3 regions of the Rhizobium sp. NLR22b genome follow, and region 3 is predicted to be linked to each of the others. Evidence: riboswitches for the same ligand, from Rfam matches in the RefSeq annotation. Region 3 holds a riboswitch; each other region holds the start of a gene.

Region 1 (5,570 bases), on a different contig from region 3:
GAACTTCTCTTAGTTGGTCTCGGCAGCTCAAGGCCATGTGAGTCATCATCGTTGTCTCCTTGTTTCCGTCTGTATGTACTTAGTGAGTTCAAGCCCCGTGGACGTTTGATGGAGCGATCATGGACGAGCGGTCCGGGGCGGGCGCGTACCGAGGCGAGCGCCTGCACGTTTTATAGCCCTGCGGCAGGTGACAGCCTTTGGGGGCGGCCATCAATCGAGCGTTCCGACGATCAGCCGCGGTGGCCGGAGGGATCGGCTCTACGATGCCGAAATGAGCCCGTAATCTCGCTGGTCGTGGCTTTACGATCGAGCAGTGCTCGTCAGTCGAAGAAGCCGGAGCCGACATCTTCACCACAGGGACGGCTGACAAATAGTGCGCGACCATGCTGTCGGATAACCATGTCGGACCTGGAATCCACATCAACGCGGTAGGTGGCAAATGCCCCGGCAAGAGGGAACTGAGCAAGGATATCCTCCTCTTTGTGGAATATCCGCCACAGACCCGCATTACACCTTGCATGGCAGCCGACGGGAAGTAAACCCGCTCCCAACTGCGGCGCAACTCGCGACGGCCCACAAGCAGCTTCCGATCTGGCAGGAGCGTTCACCCCCGGCAGGGAAGCTCATGGGAGCGATGCACCGATCATTCCCAAGCGGGGAGCGATAGACAAACATCCAAGCATTGCCGCGGCGTGATACGCTCATGGCCCGCACGTTTGGCCAGACCGTGTAAGAAATCCGCCGGGCGCTGTTGCTTGGCCGTTAAACGTCTTGTGGAGCTTCGAGCGCCGCCGACGACGACGAGCTGTCCTTGCGAATCTTTGGAACGGCTGATTGTGCCGTGCGGCGAATGGATTTCGGGCGCAAAGCCAAGCATGCCTGAGAAGGGCGCAGTTGATCTGCTGACTAGGGGCGACCTGGCCCGCAGACGCCGCCCGATGATAGCCTTGTATCGTCCGATTGCCATTTCGACCAGCGGGCGTCTGCCGTGGCCTTCAAAGACCTGCCATTCCATCCAGCCACCCAAAGCTGTGAAAATCAATATATGTAAGTATATATGCAATAATATACCATATCACTCACGAACTTTTCACACGGATATTTGCCATGTCTCGAACGAAAACGATATACTATAAGATATATCCGTCTCATCTGTTGCGTTGCTGACGTATTTCATGAATTGTCCTGAATAGGAGCTACGACAGCACAGTGCAGGAAGATTACTTCCTATGAATGCTGAAATCTTGCCGGCGACATCATCGTCGGGAGGCTTGCACAAGGAGCACGATGACATGCATCAGAAAAAGCAATCAGACAAGCGCCTTGGCTCCTCGCATCTGCAGTTGGCAACCATCGACGGTGTGTCGCTGCCTGGTCTGCAATTGTCACTCGAGCGGCAGGAGGGCTCCGGGTCGACGAAGAAGACCTTTTTCCAACAATGGCTCCTGGATTTTGCTTTCGGTTGCGAGCTATTTTATCCGATCCAGCTATATGAACATCTCGCAACGAGCGAGAGGACGACAAAGGCGCTAAACCGTTAAGTGAATTGGGAGAATTTGGACCGGCCGCCACGTTCCTCCTTTGAAATCCACGTCTATTGAGTTTCCATATTCCGGGATGGAAGCATCGGCTCAGTCGCCAACGCTTGCAAACTCCAACAACAAGTCGGCGAGCGGATGGAGGATATCATGGACGACCTTGATGCGACGCAAGCAAAGGACGGCTCGGGCACACAGGCTTCAACAGGTGTGAACCAGCACGGCAGGAACATCGGAAGATGGTAAGAAAGTCTATCGGGAACCCGACCGTTAAACGGTACCCGCAAGGCGCAGTTCAAATCTTGCTGCTGGCATCAAATACGCTGACAACGCGCGCTCGCCTGCCAAAATCAAGGAAATTTGACGCGCAGGGTTCGCCCATCAAATTCACCGCAGAAAGGATTCGTTCTCCGTGTCATTTTGTTCTTCGAAACGCATTCGCATCGCCGCACTTGCAGCGACTGCCATCGTGCTGGGCACCCAGATCGCAATTGCGCAAGAACCGTCTATAGGGTCTCAGTGGCTGAACTCGCCAACATCTCGAGTGGAAGCGCTTGCGGTCCTTCAGACCTTGAATGCCAATCTCCTGAGTAACGCCAGTGCTACGTTGACCCTTGATCGCTGGTGCGCCGCGCACAAGCTCGCACCGGAAGGTTCTAAGATTGTAGCTCAGCGTGTGGGCGGGCAAGACAAGCCGGCCGATGAGCACATCCGTGAACTTCTGACCGTCGGACCCGGTGAGCTGATCGCTTATCGCCGCGTCCGCCTGGTCTGCGGCGACCGCGTCTTGTCGGAAGCCGACAACTGGTATGTACCCGCAAAATTAACTGCAGAGATGAATCAGGCTTTGAAGACCAGCGATATCGCGTTTGGCAGAGCCGTTCAGGCTCTTAATTTCACTCGCACAAACCTGTCTGCCAAGTTGCTCTGGTCCCCTCTATCCGAAGGCTGGGACATGGACGGCTTAACAGCGCATGAAACAAGTTCCCTCAGCCTGCCGCCGTTCCTGCTCGAACATCGTGCCGTACTGAAACTTCGAGACGGCACGCCGTTTAGCGCCTTGGTCGAAAGCTACACGGACAAAGTACTAGACTTTCCAGTTCCGCGCCTGCTTTCTCAATAGCGCTTCGGTAGCTCAGCATACTTGCTGAATTGCGCGGGATAAAAATCGACAGCCACTGCATGCGACAAAAGCGCCTGCCTTGCGGAAGCGTGCCGTCGGGCGACTGACTTGTCGATTCGTTGATCGCGGCGACGCACGATCCTGAGCCATCGCAGATGGTCACTTGACAGTCCCCTCGGCAAGCCTCTACCCTTTTTGGCATTCACCAGGGGGGTCCCGGCAAGGGGCTGAGATACTGCTATCGCGCGCAGTGACCCGTTGAACCTGATCCAGTTCATACTGGCGTAGGGACGGTGCAAGCGCTCGAGAGGTTTCGGATTCACGCGTGGAATCCGTGCCGGCGTCTTTCCATCATTCCGGCTGAGGACTGGGTCTCCAAACTCAAACTTGGAGCCTCAAACCGTGAACATCGCCGCAAAGAATATCACCCCAACCGTCACCACCGGCCCCTTGCCGACATCCAGGAAGATCTACAGTCGGGGGGACATCCATCCCGACATTTGCGTGCCGATGCGCGAAATCAGCCTTCATCCGACATCGGGCGAGCCGCCCGTTGTCGTCTACGACTCGTCCGGCCCCTATACGATCGAGGGCACCGAGATCCGTGTCGAACAGGGGCTGCCCTCACTGCGACGTGACTGGGTTCTCGCCCGCGGCGACGTCGAGGCCTATAAGGGCCGCCATGTCCGTCCCGAAGACAACGGCTTTGCCAGCGGCGAAAGGCTGACGCCCGAATTCCCCGCGCTACGCCAGCCGCTGCGCGCAAAGGATGGCAGTGCAGTCACCCAGCTCTCTTATGCGCGCGCCGGCATCGTCACGCCCGAGATGGAATTCATAGCCATCCGCGAAAACCTCGGCCGCAAGGCGCAGGAGGAGGCAATGGTTCGAGACGGCGAGAGCTTCGGCGCTCATATTCCGGACCATGTGACGGCGGAATTCGTCCGGCAGGAAGTGGCGGCGGGACGAGCGATCATCCCCGCCAACATCAATCATCCCGAAGCCGAGCCGATGATCATCGGCCGCAATTTCCTGGTGAAGATCAACGCCAATATCGGCAATTCGGCCATCACGTCGTCGATGGCCGAAGAGGTCGAGAAGATGCTCTGGGCGGCGCGCTGGGGTGCCGACACCGTCATGGACCTTTCCACCGGCCGCAACATTCACAACATCCGCGAATGGATCATCCGCAATTCGCCGCTACCAATCGGTACCGTGCCGCTCTACCAGGCGCTGGAGAAGGTCGAGGGCATTGCCGAGAACCTGACCTGGGAGGTGTATCGCGACACGCTGATCGAGCAGGCCGAACAGGGCGTCGACTATTTCACCATCCATGCCGGCGTGCGGCTTCACTACATCCCGCTCACCGTCAACCGCGTCACCGGCATCGTCTCGCGCGGCGGCTCGATCATGGCCAAGTGGTGTCTCCATCATCATCGCGAGAGCTTCCTCTACGAGCATTTCGAGGAGATCTGCGATATCTGCCGCGCCTATGACGTTTCCTTCTCGCTCGGCGACGGCCTGCGTCCTGGCTCCATCGCCGATGCCAACGATGCAGCGCAATTCGCCGAACTGGAAACACTGGGAGAGTTGACCAAGATCGCCTGGGCGAAAGACTGCCAGGTGATGATCGAAGGCCCCGGCCATGTGCCGATGCACAAGATCAAGGAAAACATGGACAAGCAGCTCAAGGTCTGCGGCGAGGCGCCCTTCTATACGCTTGGACCGCTGACGACGGATATCGCACCGGGTTACGATCACATCACCTCCGGCATCGGCGCAGCAATGATCGGCTGGTTCGGTACGGCGATGCTCTGCTACGTCACGCCCAAGGAGCACCTGGGGCTTCCCGACCGCAACGACGTGAAGGTAGGCGTCATCACCTACAAGATCGCGGCCCACGCGGCTGATCTCGCCAAGGGGCATCCGGCAGCACAGCTGCGCGATGACGCGCTCTCGCGTGCCCGTTTCGAATTCGGCTGGGAGGATCAGTTCAACCTCTCGCTGGACCCCGAAACCGCCCGCAGCTTCCACGACGAGACGTTGCCGAAGGAAGCCCAAAAGGTGACCCATTTCTGCTCCATGTGCGGCCCGAAATTCTGCTCCATGCGGATTTCGCACGATATCCGCGCCGAAGCGCAGAAGGAGGGGCTAGACGCGATGGCAGCGCGTTATCGCGAGGGCGGCGACCTCTATATGCCAGTTCAAACCCTGCAACATTCGGGCGAATGAGATGCGTGTGCTTGTCAAAGGGGCCGGCGTCGCCGGCCTGACGGTGGCGCATGAACTGCGCGCTCGAGATGCCGAGGTCACCGTGCTGGATCCATATGACGGTTTCCTGCGTGCTGCTTCGTGGCTCGCGGGCGGAATGTTGGCGCCTTGGTGCGAGCGGGAGAGTACTGATGACGCAGTACTCACGCGCGGTCTCACCGCCGCCGACAAATGGGAAGCAATGGTGCCGGGAGAGGTGCGACGAAACGGAACGCTCGTGGTCGCCTCTGCTCGCGATCTTGGTGAACTGCGACGCTTTGCCTGCCGCACGACGGGTTATGAATGGCTGGACGAGCCGGCGATCGCGGCGCTGGAACCCTCCCTTGCCGGGCGGTTCCGGCACGGGCTGTTCTTTCGCCGCGAAGCCCATCTCGATCCTCGGCGAGTGTTGTGTCTGCTGCGCACCAAGCTGACGGATCAGGGGGTCACCTTCGTGGGCGAGAGGCCGCACGAGAGCTTCGACAGTGTCGTCGATTGCACGGGCGCAGCGCAGATCGGCGAGGTAAAGGAATTGCGCGGCGTCCGCGGCGAAATGCTTTACCTTAGAAGCTTCGACGTGGATCTCTCCCGGCCGGTCCGCCTGCTCCATCCGCGTATCCCCGTCTACATCGTCCCGCGAGGAAACGGTCTGTTCATGGTCG
Region 2 (5,570 bases), on a different contig from region 3:
ACCCGTCTCTCCTCTGGATGTTCCGTTATTGCGGAATATATCCCCTTTTAATGTCATAGACTTGGCCATCTCAGAAGGCTTGTCAACAGGGATTTTCTTGGACGCGACTGTTCTCGTTGCGGCCTCGACGTGCGGTATGGGTCCAATGCAAAACGGCCCGGAACAAGCCGGGCCGTTTTACATTTGCATCTGTTTGCCGATGCCAGCGCCTATTCGCCCTCTTGCCAGAGCGCGTGGAAATGCTGCACCGGACCGTGGCCGGAGCCGACGCTGAGCTTTCCGGCGGCTGCGACCGCGCCGGCGAGATAGTCCTTGGCAATGGCAACAGCCCCTGGCGTCGAGTCGCCTTTGGCGAGTTCGGCGGCCAGCGCGCTGGACAGCGTGCAGCCGGTGCCGTGGGTATTCTTGGTCGGCACGCGTCGCGCCTCGAACCAGTGCAGGCCGTCGGCAGTGGCAAGCACGTCGGGGCTTTCGTCACCGTCGAGGTGTCCGCCCTTGACCAGCACGGCGGCCGGACCAAGGGCGCGCAGCCGCTCGGCCTGGGCGGCCATCTCGGCCCGGTTTGTCGCGACCGGCTGGTGCAGAAGTGCGGCGGCTTCCGGCAGGTTCGGGGTGAGAAGCGTGGCAAGTGGCAGCAGCCGCCTGGTCAGCACGTCGACCGCTTCAGGTGCGAGCAGGGCGGCGCCCCCCTTGGCGATCATCACCGGGTCGAGAACGACGGGGATGCCACGCCGGTGCGCGAGGGCTGCGGCAACGGCCTCGGCGATGCCGGCATTGGCGATCATGCCGATCTTGACGGCGTCGACGCGCACATCGGCAAAGACGGCATCGACCTGGTCGGCGACGAATTGCGGCGGCACCAGATGCACGCCGCTCACCCCTTGCGTGTTCTGCGCCGTCAGCGCGGTCAGCACCGCCATGCCGTAGACGCCGCGGGCGGAAAAGGCCTTGAGATCGGCCTGGATGCCGGCGCCGCCCGAGGGATCGGAGCCGGCGATGGAGAGAACGTTGCGGATCATGGGCGGACCTTTCGGATTTCTGCGGCGATGCGGCGCGTGGCCGCCTCGGGGTCCGGCGTGCCGGCGATGGCTGAGACGACGGCAAGCCCATTGGCGCCTGCGGCAAATACCTCGGCCACGTGGTTCGCCTTGAGGCCGCCGATGGCGACTGACGGCACCGGCGAAGCCTTCACCAGCCTTGCCAGACCGTCAAAGCCGATCGGCTGCTTGTGGTCGGCCTTGGTCGGCGTCGCAAAGACCGGTCCGACGCCGGCATAATCGACGAGACCGGGATCGACGGCGCTAGCAAGCGGCGCGGTCTCGACCGAGAGGCCGAGGATCATCCCGGGGCCGATCATCGTCCGTGCCGTGCGCGCGTCCATGTCTTCCTGGCCGATATGCAGGCCGTCGGCACTTATGGCGATCGCCGCCTCGACATCGTCGTTGACGATGAGCAGGGCGCCGGTTCCCGCAAGCGCTTGTTTCAAGGCTCGGCCGGTCTCGATCATTCTGGTCGTGCCCGCATGTTTGTCGCGCAGTTGCACCATCGTGGCGCCGCCGGCAACGGCAAGGCGCGCGGTCTCGACCATGCCGATCCCGGCGCAGAGTTCGGGGTCGAGGACGAGATAGAGCGAAAGGTCGAAAACCTTCATACGGCCGAAATCCTTGCCCGGGCATCGAGCGTTTCGGCGTCCAGGGCTGACAGCGCATCGAGGAAACGCCAAGCGAAGGAGCCGGGGCCGGCCGCCCCGAGGGCGGCATCCTCGCCCGCGACGGAGAAGGTCGCAAGGGCCGCAACTGTCGCCCCGAACGTATCCTCAGGGGCGGTCGCGGCAAAGGCGCCGATCAGGCAGGTGAGCGAGCAGCCGAGTGCGGTGACCTGCGGCATCAGGACCGATCCGCCTTTGATGCGCACGGCTCTTTCACCATCGGTGACGAAATCGGCCGCACCGGTGACGGCGACCACCGCCCGCTGTCGCTCGGCGAGCCGCCGCGCCGAGCCTTCCGCCTGCTCGACCGGGTCGCGGCTGTCGACGCCCTGGCCGCGGCTCTCTCCGCCGGCAAGGGCGATGATCTCGGAAGCATTGCCGCGGATGATCGTCGGCTTCAGCGCCAGGAGATCGGCGACCGCTCCGCGGCGGAAGGCCGTCGCGTAATGCGCGACCGGATCGAGGACCCATGGTTTGCCGGCTGCGTTGGCGGCCCTCGCCGCCGTCTGCATGCCTTCGATCCATTGCGTCGAAAGCGTGCCGATGTTGATGGTCAATGCATTCGCGATGCCGGCGAATTCGCCGGCTTCTTCAGCGGCGTGCACCATGGCGGGCGAGGCGCCCGACGCAAGCAGAACATTGGCCGCGATGTTCATGGCGACATAATTGGTGATGCACTGGACGAGCGGCGGCTTTTCGCGCATCGCCTTCAGCATGGCTCCCGACGTGATCTTGTTTTGCATGGCGCCCCTTTCAGGCGGGGGCGGGCACGGGGCAATTCGTGCGGGCGAAACCGCGACCCCGAGCGACTCCCTCCGCCGGCATTATCCGGTTCAGGTTCGAAGGGTGCTTCTCAGCCCGTCTGTCGACGGGCGCCCCTGTCTCTCATCGCGCTCTTTTTCGCAGAGAACGGGGCGGATGTCATCTCGAAAATGAGGGTTCGGTACTCTCCTTGCGGCTGCGCTTTAGGCGTGAACGTTGCTGCTCAGGAATGCAATCCCGATCGCATCCTATCCGGCTAACTCAAATCGTGAAGATCCGTCGTAATCGCCGGCCCGATCGAAAACTCCGAAAACCGCACCCTCAACCCGCTGCGCTCCGGCGTGCAGGCCGCCGGCCCGACTTCATAGCGGTCGGCAGCCGGGAAGGGCGCTAGCCGCAGCAGCGGCCAGCGGCTGCCGTCGCGGGAGGCCTGGATGCGCATGGCGCCGCCTGCAACGGTGACGCGGATGTGGAAATCTTCGAGTTCCTTGAAGGGCTGGGACACCGACCAGTCGGATCTGCCGTCGGTGACGACGGCGCTGAGGAAGGCTTCGCCGTCGGTGAATTCGACGCCTGACTTCACCCAGCGTGTTTCGTCGAGGCGCACCATCAGGCCGGCCTGATCGTAGAGGGTGCGGAATTCGCCCTGGATGCGGATCTCGGCGGTGAAGCTGTCACCGGTGGGAAAAGCGAGGAAATGGCCGTTGTCGCGGGTGAAGCCGTAATAGGTTTCGCACCAAAAATCGGTTTTCTCGTCGGTCGTCAGGGTGAGGCTGGTTTCGTCTGCGCGCCAGCTGGCCGGCTCGTTCAGCCACTTTCCTTTGTTGAAATCGATGCTCATCCCGTTCTCCCGTTCTGTTGAAGCCTGACCGAAGGCGACCGCCTGACTTTGGCATATCATGCCGCTTTCATGCAGCGCAGACAGCCGCAGATGAAGATGGTGCTTTTTCGGCGTCGCGCTATCCGCGGCTGCATAATCCGTCGCCCGCGCTTGACAGGATCGATCCAGTTCTTATTCTGTTACAAAAAGATGAATTGCATAATAATGGAACTAAACGGGAGCCATCACATGAAAACACTGGTCGCATTCCTGCTCGGCACCGCGCTCGTCGCCCTGCCGTCCGCCCTGCTTGCCCAGGAAAAGGGCGGCGTCATCAATGTCGCGACGATCGGCGAGCCGCCGACGCTCGATCCGATGTCGTCGACGGCTGATCTTGTCGGCATCGTCACCCAGCATATTTTCGAAACGCTCTACACCTTCGACAAGAGTTGGAACGTCACGCCGCTGCTGGCCGAAAGCCTGCCGGAGATCAGCGCCGACGGCAAAACCTATACGATCAAGCTGAGGACCGGCATCAAGTTCCACGACAATACAGACATGACGTCCGAGGATGTTGTCGCCTCGCTTGGCCGCTGGACGAAGATCGCCTCGCGCGGCAAGCAGGTGGCGGGCTTCATCGGCAAGATCGCCGCGACCGATCCTTCGACCGTCACCATCACCCTGAAGCAGCCCTATGCGCCGCTGACCTCGTTGCTCGCCTTCAACAATTCGGCGGCGATCATCATCCCTTCCGAAAAGCAGGACGAACCGATGAAGGAATTCATTGGCACCGGCCCCTATATGCTGAAGGAGCGCAAGGCCGACCAATATATCCAGCTCGTCCGCTTCGACGGCTATAAGTCACGCGAGGGCGACGGCAATGGTTACGGCGGCGCCCGCCATCAATATCTCGATGAAATCCGCTTCGTGCCGGTGCCGGATCCGAACACCCGCGTCGAGGCCGCCATTTCGGGCCAATATGATTATGTCGACTCGATCGCGGTCGAATCCTACGACAAGCTGAAGGCGTCGACTGCCTCGCAGCCGGTCATGCTGAAGCCCTTCGGTTATCCGGTCTTCGTCTTCAATACGAAGGAAGGTGTGGCTGCCAATGTCGAGGTCCGCAAGGCGATCCGCCAAGCGCTCAGCATGGAAGACATGCTGGCGGCAGCCTTCGGCAGCAAGGATTTTTATGCGCTCGACGGCGCCATCTACCCCAAGACCTTTGCCTGGTCGACGGATGCCGGCGTCGAGGGCGCCTATAATGTCGCCGATCCGGAAGGGGCGGCGGCTGCCGCCAAGAAAGCGGGTTACAACGGCGAGCCGATCCGCATCCTGACCAGCCGTCAATACGAGTTCCATTACAAGATGGCGCAGGTCGCCGCCGAATATCTGAAGCTTGCCGGCTTCACCGTCGATATGCAGGTGGTGGACTGGGCGACGCTGACGCAGCGCCGCACCGATCCGAAGCTCTGGGATATCTATATCACCCACAGCCCCTTCCTGCCGGAGCCGGCCCTCATCGGCTCGCTCTCGACCAGTTCGCCGGGCTGGTGGGACACGCCAGCCCGCAAGGCCGCCGTCGATGCCTTCACCTCCGAGGTCGACCCGAAGAAGCGCGTGGCGCTCTGGGCCGATGTTCAGAAGGCGGTTTATACCGACGCGCCCTTCATGAAGATCGGCGATTTCAACGCCGTCTCGGCGAAGTCGGTCAAGCTCGAAGGAGTCGATCCGGCTCCCTGGCCGTATTTCTGGAACGCTTCGATCAAGAAGTGAGCATCACCGCCGGCACCGGTCCTTCGGGACCGGTACCGGTCATCTTTTCTGCCGCATCTGCAAGGGCTTGAAGGCCGGCATTCATGATCCGCTACATCCTCCAGCGCCTGTTCGGCATGATCGTCGTGATGTTTCTCGTCGTCACGGTCGTCTTCGTCATCGTGCGTGTGACGCCGGGAGATCCGGCCGCCGTTATGCTCGGGCCGGATGCGACGCCGCAGGATATTGCCGATCTCCGAACCCGGCTCGGCCTCGATCAATCGCTCGGGTTGCAATATGTCTATTATATCGGCCAGTTGCTGAAGGGTGATCTCGGCCAGTCGATCTTCCTGAACATGCCCGTCACATCGGCCCTCATCGACCGGGCCGAGCCGACCTTCTTCCTGACGCTGTTTTCGCTTGCCATTGCCAGCGCCATCGCCCTGCCGATCGGCATCTATGCCGCCTATCGGCGCGGTTCCTTCATTGACCAGGCGGCAACGACGCTCGCCATGTTCGCCGCCA
Region 3 (5,570 bases):
GCGTCGACCAGACACCGCGTGCGCCCGTCTCGACCAGTTCGCCGTGGCGATAAGACTGACCTGAAATATCCGCGCTTCGCCGGCCGGTATAGGAGACGACGACACCCACCGTGCCGACGTCGATGATCGTCTTTTCCACGAGTTCGACGGTCGCGAAGATGCGGTTGAGGAAATAGCTGCCGTCGGCAAGCACCTGCAATTGCCGGCCGCGATAACCGCCGGCATTGAGAAACTTCTCCGGATCCTGGAAATTATTGTGGAAGTTCGGATCCTTCGGGTTGTTGGCAACGGTCGGCGCGATGATCTCGCCATCCGGCAGCGCCGGACCGTCATGGATGGTGACGATCCCGATCAGGTCCTCGGCGTCGTGGATGAGGACGGGCTCGAAGCCATTCCGCTCAGTGATCAAAGTGGACATGTCGGAAAACAGTCTTTGTTCCGACGCGTTCAGGTTGACTGCATAAGTTGATTGCGCGGTCAACACGATGAACTGCGCGAGATTGATGGCATATGTGCCTTCGCGCAGGATCTTGCGTTGCGGCCCCTTCTGGCCGCCCTTGGTGAGAAAGCTGCGCACATCCTGAAAATCATCGGCATCGATATTCGAGGCCAGCGTCTGGGTCGGCGGCAACGGCTCGCCGTCACGGGCGAAGACATAGCCGATCTGGCCCTGCGGAATGGTCACGAGGTTGGCGCGATGCATCGAATACTGGAACGGCATGAAGAAATGCAGACCGCCGCGCACGACATCCGGCTGAAAGCCGGCCTCGCCATAGAGCGCGATGAAGCCATTGTCGACGGAGCCGCGAAAGCTCCACAGCTTTTCGAGGATGCCGAGCCTGTCGTTGGGGATATAGCGGATTACTCCGCTCCACCGGAACAGCATGGCCAGTATGATGAGGGTGACAGCGATTTCGATCGCCTTCCATCCCATCGGGCTAAGGTATTGGAGGGTTTCCATCTTTTCTCTCGCATAGGCGCACGGGTTCGTCCACCCGATGACCGCCCGGTTGGCGTTGGTTGATATGACGGGGAAATGGCGCGCCTTTTTGCTCGACGCGCTAAGAACCTGTCGAACGCTTAAGGCTGCTGATTGTCAGGGAGAATGACCGCGAGTCCCGCTGGGGGACGGCGCGTCGTGAGTGGTCTCACATCGGTGTTGCCTTGCTAGACATAACGATAGAGGAAGTAAGGACAACAGCTATCGGTGTAAATATGTTCAATGCTGAAATCGGATAAGTACTTCCAGTGATTTTGCTATTTCGAACATTCAATTCAGCTGAATAAATATTGCCGCTTGACTTACATACCGGGCCGTTGAGCCGGGGTCTGGAAAATTGCGTTGGCAGGCCCTCTGCAAGGTCAGGCACGCTCGCTATCCACGTCTTGTCTGCTGTTGGTGTGGCGCATTTCTTGTACAGTCGGGTCGATACACCGATCCCCGCTTATCTAAGCCGCAAGTTTCCGAGATCGGCTGACGGTAGTCCTTTGGCGAGAGCCGTAGCTCGCGTGAGGACGCGGAATGATGTCTGCCGCGGACTCAAAGCCGGCGGATGAGAACGCGTGAGGGTCGGCTTGACATCAGGGCCACTCCGGTCTTTGATGCCGAGCATTCACCAGGGGTGTCCCGGCAAGGGGCTGAGATTCTGCTGAACAATACGGCTTTGCCTGTTGTGGCGCAGTGACCCGTTGAACCTGATCCAGTTCATACTGGCGTAGGGACGGTGCGGACGCTGCGGCTGTCGGGCGGATTTCGCTTTGTTGCTTGAGGCGTCTTTTCATCATTCCAACTCTGGAACTGGGTCTCCAAACGTCAAACCTTGGAGCCTCACCCATGAATATTGTTGCACCCAAGCTTACTCCGGTCGTCACCACCGGCCCGCTTCCGGGCTCGACCAAGATCGCCAAGCCCGGAACGCTCTATCCGGATCTGCGCGTGCCGATGCGCGAAATCAGCCTTCACCCGACCTCGGGCGAACCGCCGGTAACGGTCTATGACTCCTCCGGCCCCTATACCGACCCGACACATACGGTCTCGATCGACGCCGGGCTCCCGCGTTTGCGCGAGAGCTGGATCAGGGCGCGGGGCGACGTCGAAGCCTATGAAGGCCGTGTGGTGAAGCCTGAAGACAATGGTTTTGCCACAGGCGAACGGCTGACGCCGGAATTCCCCCTTCGCAGCACGCCGCTGAAGGCAAAGGCCGGCCGCGCCGTCACCCAGCTCGCCTATGCGCGTGCCGGCATCGTCACGCCGGAAATGGAGTTCATCGCCATCCGCGAAAACCTTGGCCGGCAGGCCACGAAGGAGGCGCTCGCTCGCGACGGCGAGAGCTTTGGCGCTGACGTTCCCGATTTCGTGACGGCCGAATTCGTGCGGCAGGAAGTGGCAGCCGGCCGGGCGATCATTCCAGCCAACATCAACCATCCGGAGGCCGAACCGATGATCATCGGCCGGAATTTCCTGGTGAAGATCAACGCCAATATCGGCAACTCGGCCGTTACCTCGTCGATGGCGGAAGAGGTGGAGAAGATGGTCTGGGCAATCCGCTGGGGTGCCGACACGGTCATGGACCTTTCCACCGGCCGCAACATTCACAACATCCGGGAATGGATCATCCGCAATTCGCCGGTTCCGATCGGAACGGTGCCGCTCTACCAGGCGCTGGAAAAGGTGAACGGCATAGCCGAGGATCTCACGTGGGAAGTCTATCGCGATACGCTGATTGAACAGGCCGAGCAGGGGGTCGATTATTTCACCATTCATGCGGGCGTGCGGCTTGCCTATATCCCGCTCACCGTCAATCGTGTCACCGGCATCGTCTCACGCGGCGGTTCGATCATGGCCAAGTGGTGTCTGCATCACCACAAGGAGAGCTTCCTCTATGAGCATTTCGAGGAAATCTGCGACATCTGCCGCGCCTATGACGTATCCTTCTCGCTTGGAGATGGTCTTCGCCCCGGCTCGATCGCCGATGCCAACGACGCCGCGCAATTTGCCGAGCTCGAAACCCTCGGCGAACTGACCAAGATCGCCTGGGCCAGGGATTGCCAGGTGATGATCGAAGGCCCCGGCCACGTGCCGATGCACAAGATCAAGGAGAATATGGACAAGCAGCTCAAGGTCTGCGGCGAGGCTCCCTTCTATACGCTCGGACCGCTGACGACCGATATCGCCCCCGGCTACGATCACATCACCTCCGGCATCGGAGCCGCAATGATCGGCTGGTTCGGAACGGCGATGCTCTGCTACGTCACGCCGAAGGAGCATCTGGGCCTGCCCGACCGCAGCGACGTCAAGACCGGTGTCATCACCTACAAGATTGCCGCGCATGCCGCCGACCTTGCCAAGGGCCATCCGGCCGCCCGCATCCGTGACGATGCACTGTCGCGGGCGCGCTTCGAATTTCGCTGGGAAGACCAGTTCAACCTCTCGCTCGACCCGGATACGGCGCGTTCCTTCCATGACGAGACCCTGCCGAAAGAGGCGCACAAGGTAGCGCATTTCTGTTCGATGTGCGGCCCGAAATTCTGTTCCATGCGCATTTCCCACGACATTCGCGCCGAAGCTCAGAAAGAAGGACTGGAAGCGATGGCTGCCAGGTATCGTGATGGCGGCGATCTCTACATGCCGGTCGCCGAGGCCGCGAAAACGCCTGCCGGAGAATGACGATGCATATTCTCGTCAAGGGGGCCGGCGTTGCCGGCCTCACCGTTGCCTGGCAGCTCTATCGACATGGTTTCCGGGTCAGCGTCGCTGATCAAGCCGACCGGATCGGTGCAGGCGCTTCCGGCTTTGCCGGCGGCATGCTGGCCCCATGGTGCGAAAGGGAAAGCGCGGAGGAGCCGGTCCTGGCGCTCGGCCGTCTTGCCGCCGATTGGTGGGAGGCAGCACTACCCGGCCATATCAATCGTCGGGGAACGCTTGTCGTGGCGGCCGGGCGCGATGCCGGCGAACTCGACCGCTTTTGTCGCCGGACAAGCGGATGGGAATGGCTGGACGAGCCGGCGATCGCGGCTCTTGAACCGGATCTCGCCGGCCGCTTCCGCAGGGCATTGTTCTTTCCGCAGGAAGCGCATCTCGATCCACGGCAGGCACTCGCGGGGCTGGCCGCCGGACTTGAAGAAGCCCGCATGCGTCTCACATTCGGCACCACGGGCGATGCTGACCTTGCCCATTACGATCGGGTGATCGACTGCACCGGGGCTGCTCAGATCGGCCTTCTGCCCGGCTTGCGCGGCGTTCGCGGAGAGATGCTCTGCGTCGAAACGAACGAAGTGACTCTCTCTCGCCCCGTTCGCCTGCTGCATCCGCGCCATCCGATCTATATCGTGCCGCGCGAAAGAAATCGTTTCATGATCGGGGCGACGATGATCGAAAGTGACGATACCGGCCCTATCACCGCGCGTTCGCTGATGGAGTTGCTGAATGCCGCCTACACCCTCAATCCTGCCTTCGGCGAGGCACGGGTGACGGAAACCGGCGCAGGCGTGCGGCCGGCTTATCCCGACAATCTGCCGCGTGTGACGCAGGAAGGGCGCACAGTCCATGTCAATGGTCTCTACCGCCACGGTTTTCTGCTGGCGCCTGCCATGGCAGGCGAGGTGGCGCGGCTTCTTCTTGGCGAAGGCAATCAACCGGAAAGGAGGGCATCATGACCTTCATCATCAATGGTGAGGAACAGGAGGTCGCGGCCGCGACGCTCGCAGATCTTCTCCTCGCTCTCGACTACGAAGGCGAATGGCTGGCAACCGCAGTCAACGGCGAGCTGGTGCACCGCGAGGACCGCGCCGATTTCAGGCTCGGCGAACGCGACCGCATCGAAATTCTCTCACCCATGCAAGGAGGCTGAGATGCTGAAACTTTATGATGTTGAAGTCCGCTCCCGACTGCTACTCGGGACCGCCCGCTATCCGTCTCCAGCTGTCCTTGCAGAAGCGGTCAAGCGCTCGAAGACCGAGATCGTCACCGTTTCGCTTCGCCGCGAAGCCGTCGGCGGCAAAGCAGGCGGCGCCTTCTTCGATCTGATCCGCGAACTTGGCGTGCGCGTGCTGCCGAATACGGCCGGATGCCACAGCGTGCAGGAGGCCGTGCTGACGGCGAAAATGGCGCGCGACGTCTTCCGCACCGACTGGATCAAGCTCGAAGTCATCGGACATCACGATACGCTGCAGCCTGACGTCTTCGGCCTTGTCGAGGCGGCCCGCATCCTCACTGGCGAGGGCTTTCAGGTCTTCCCCTACACGACCGACGACCTTGTCGTCGCGGAAAGGCTGCTGGAAGCCGGCTGCCGCGTGCTGATGCCCTGGTGCGCGCCGATCGGGTCCGCTCAGGGGCCGCTGAACCCGATGGCGCTGCGATCGTTCCGGGCGCACTTTCCGGATGTGCCGCTGATCATCGATGCCGGCATCGGCCGCCCGTCTCATGCCGCCACCGTCATGGAATATGGTTATGATGCCGTCCTTCTCAACACCGCCGTTGCCGGCGCAGGCGATCCCGCCAGCATTGCCGAGGCCTTCGCACTTGCCATCGATGCCGGCCGCCTGGCGCATGGAGCCATACCGCTGGAGCC

What was found. Region 3 has a riboswitch for thiamine pyrophosphate ahead of thiC (phosphomethylpyrimidine synthase ThiC). Riboswitches for the same ligand answer to the same signal wherever they lie in the genome.
Region 1: another riboswitch for thiamine pyrophosphate. It lies ahead of thiC (phosphomethylpyrimidine synthase ThiC); the one in region 3 lies ahead of thiC (phosphomethylpyrimidine synthase ThiC).
Region 2: another riboswitch for thiamine pyrophosphate. It lies ahead of thiM (hydroxyethylthiazole kinase); the one in region 3 lies ahead of thiC (phosphomethylpyrimidine synthase ThiC).

What each region holds. Positions count from the first base shown of each region.
Region 1 is NZ_JABDWM010000028.1:33,915-39,484, forward strand. It holds partial or broken gene HJC00_RS29730 (ornithine cyclodeaminase) at 276-509, shown strand; partial or broken gene HJC00_RS33230 (IS5/IS1182 family transposase) at 828-1,021, opposite strand; gene HJC00_RS29740 (hypothetical protein) at 1,230-1,541, shown strand; gene HJC00_RS29745 (hypothetical protein) at 1,951-2,661, shown strand; TPP riboswitch at 2,859-2,970, shown strand; gene thiC (phosphomethylpyrimidine synthase ThiC) at 3,064-4,890, shown strand; gene thiO (glycine oxidase ThiO) at 4,892-5,570, shown strand, end outside.
Region 2 is NZ_JABDWM010000002.1:423,908-429,477, forward strand. It holds gene HJC00_RS05705 (GNAT family N-acetyltransferase) at 1-2, opposite strand, end outside; gene thiD (bifunctional hydroxymethylpyrimidine kinase/phosphomethylpyrimidine kinase) at 210-1,019, opposite strand; gene thiE (thiamine phosphate synthase) at 1,016-1,651, opposite strand; gene thiM (hydroxyethylthiazole kinase) at 1,648-2,451, opposite strand; TPP riboswitch at 2,502-2,598, opposite strand; gene HJC00_RS05725 (DUF1349 domain-containing protein) at 2,727-3,311, opposite strand; gene HJC00_RS05730 (ABC transporter substrate-binding protein) at 3,540-5,066, shown strand; gene HJC00_RS05735 (ABC transporter permease) at 5,150-5,570, shown strand, end outside.
Region 3 is NZ_JABDWM010000015.1:187,049-192,618, forward strand. It holds gene HJC00_RS23560 (SPFH domain-containing protein) at 1-961, opposite strand, end outside; TPP riboswitch at 1,609-1,740, shown strand; gene thiC (phosphomethylpyrimidine synthase ThiC) at 1,835-3,667, shown strand; gene thiO (glycine oxidase ThiO) at 3,670-4,656, shown strand; gene thiS (sulfur carrier protein ThiS) at 4,653-4,850, shown strand; gene HJC00_RS23580 (thiazole synthase) at 4,852-5,570, shown strand, end outside.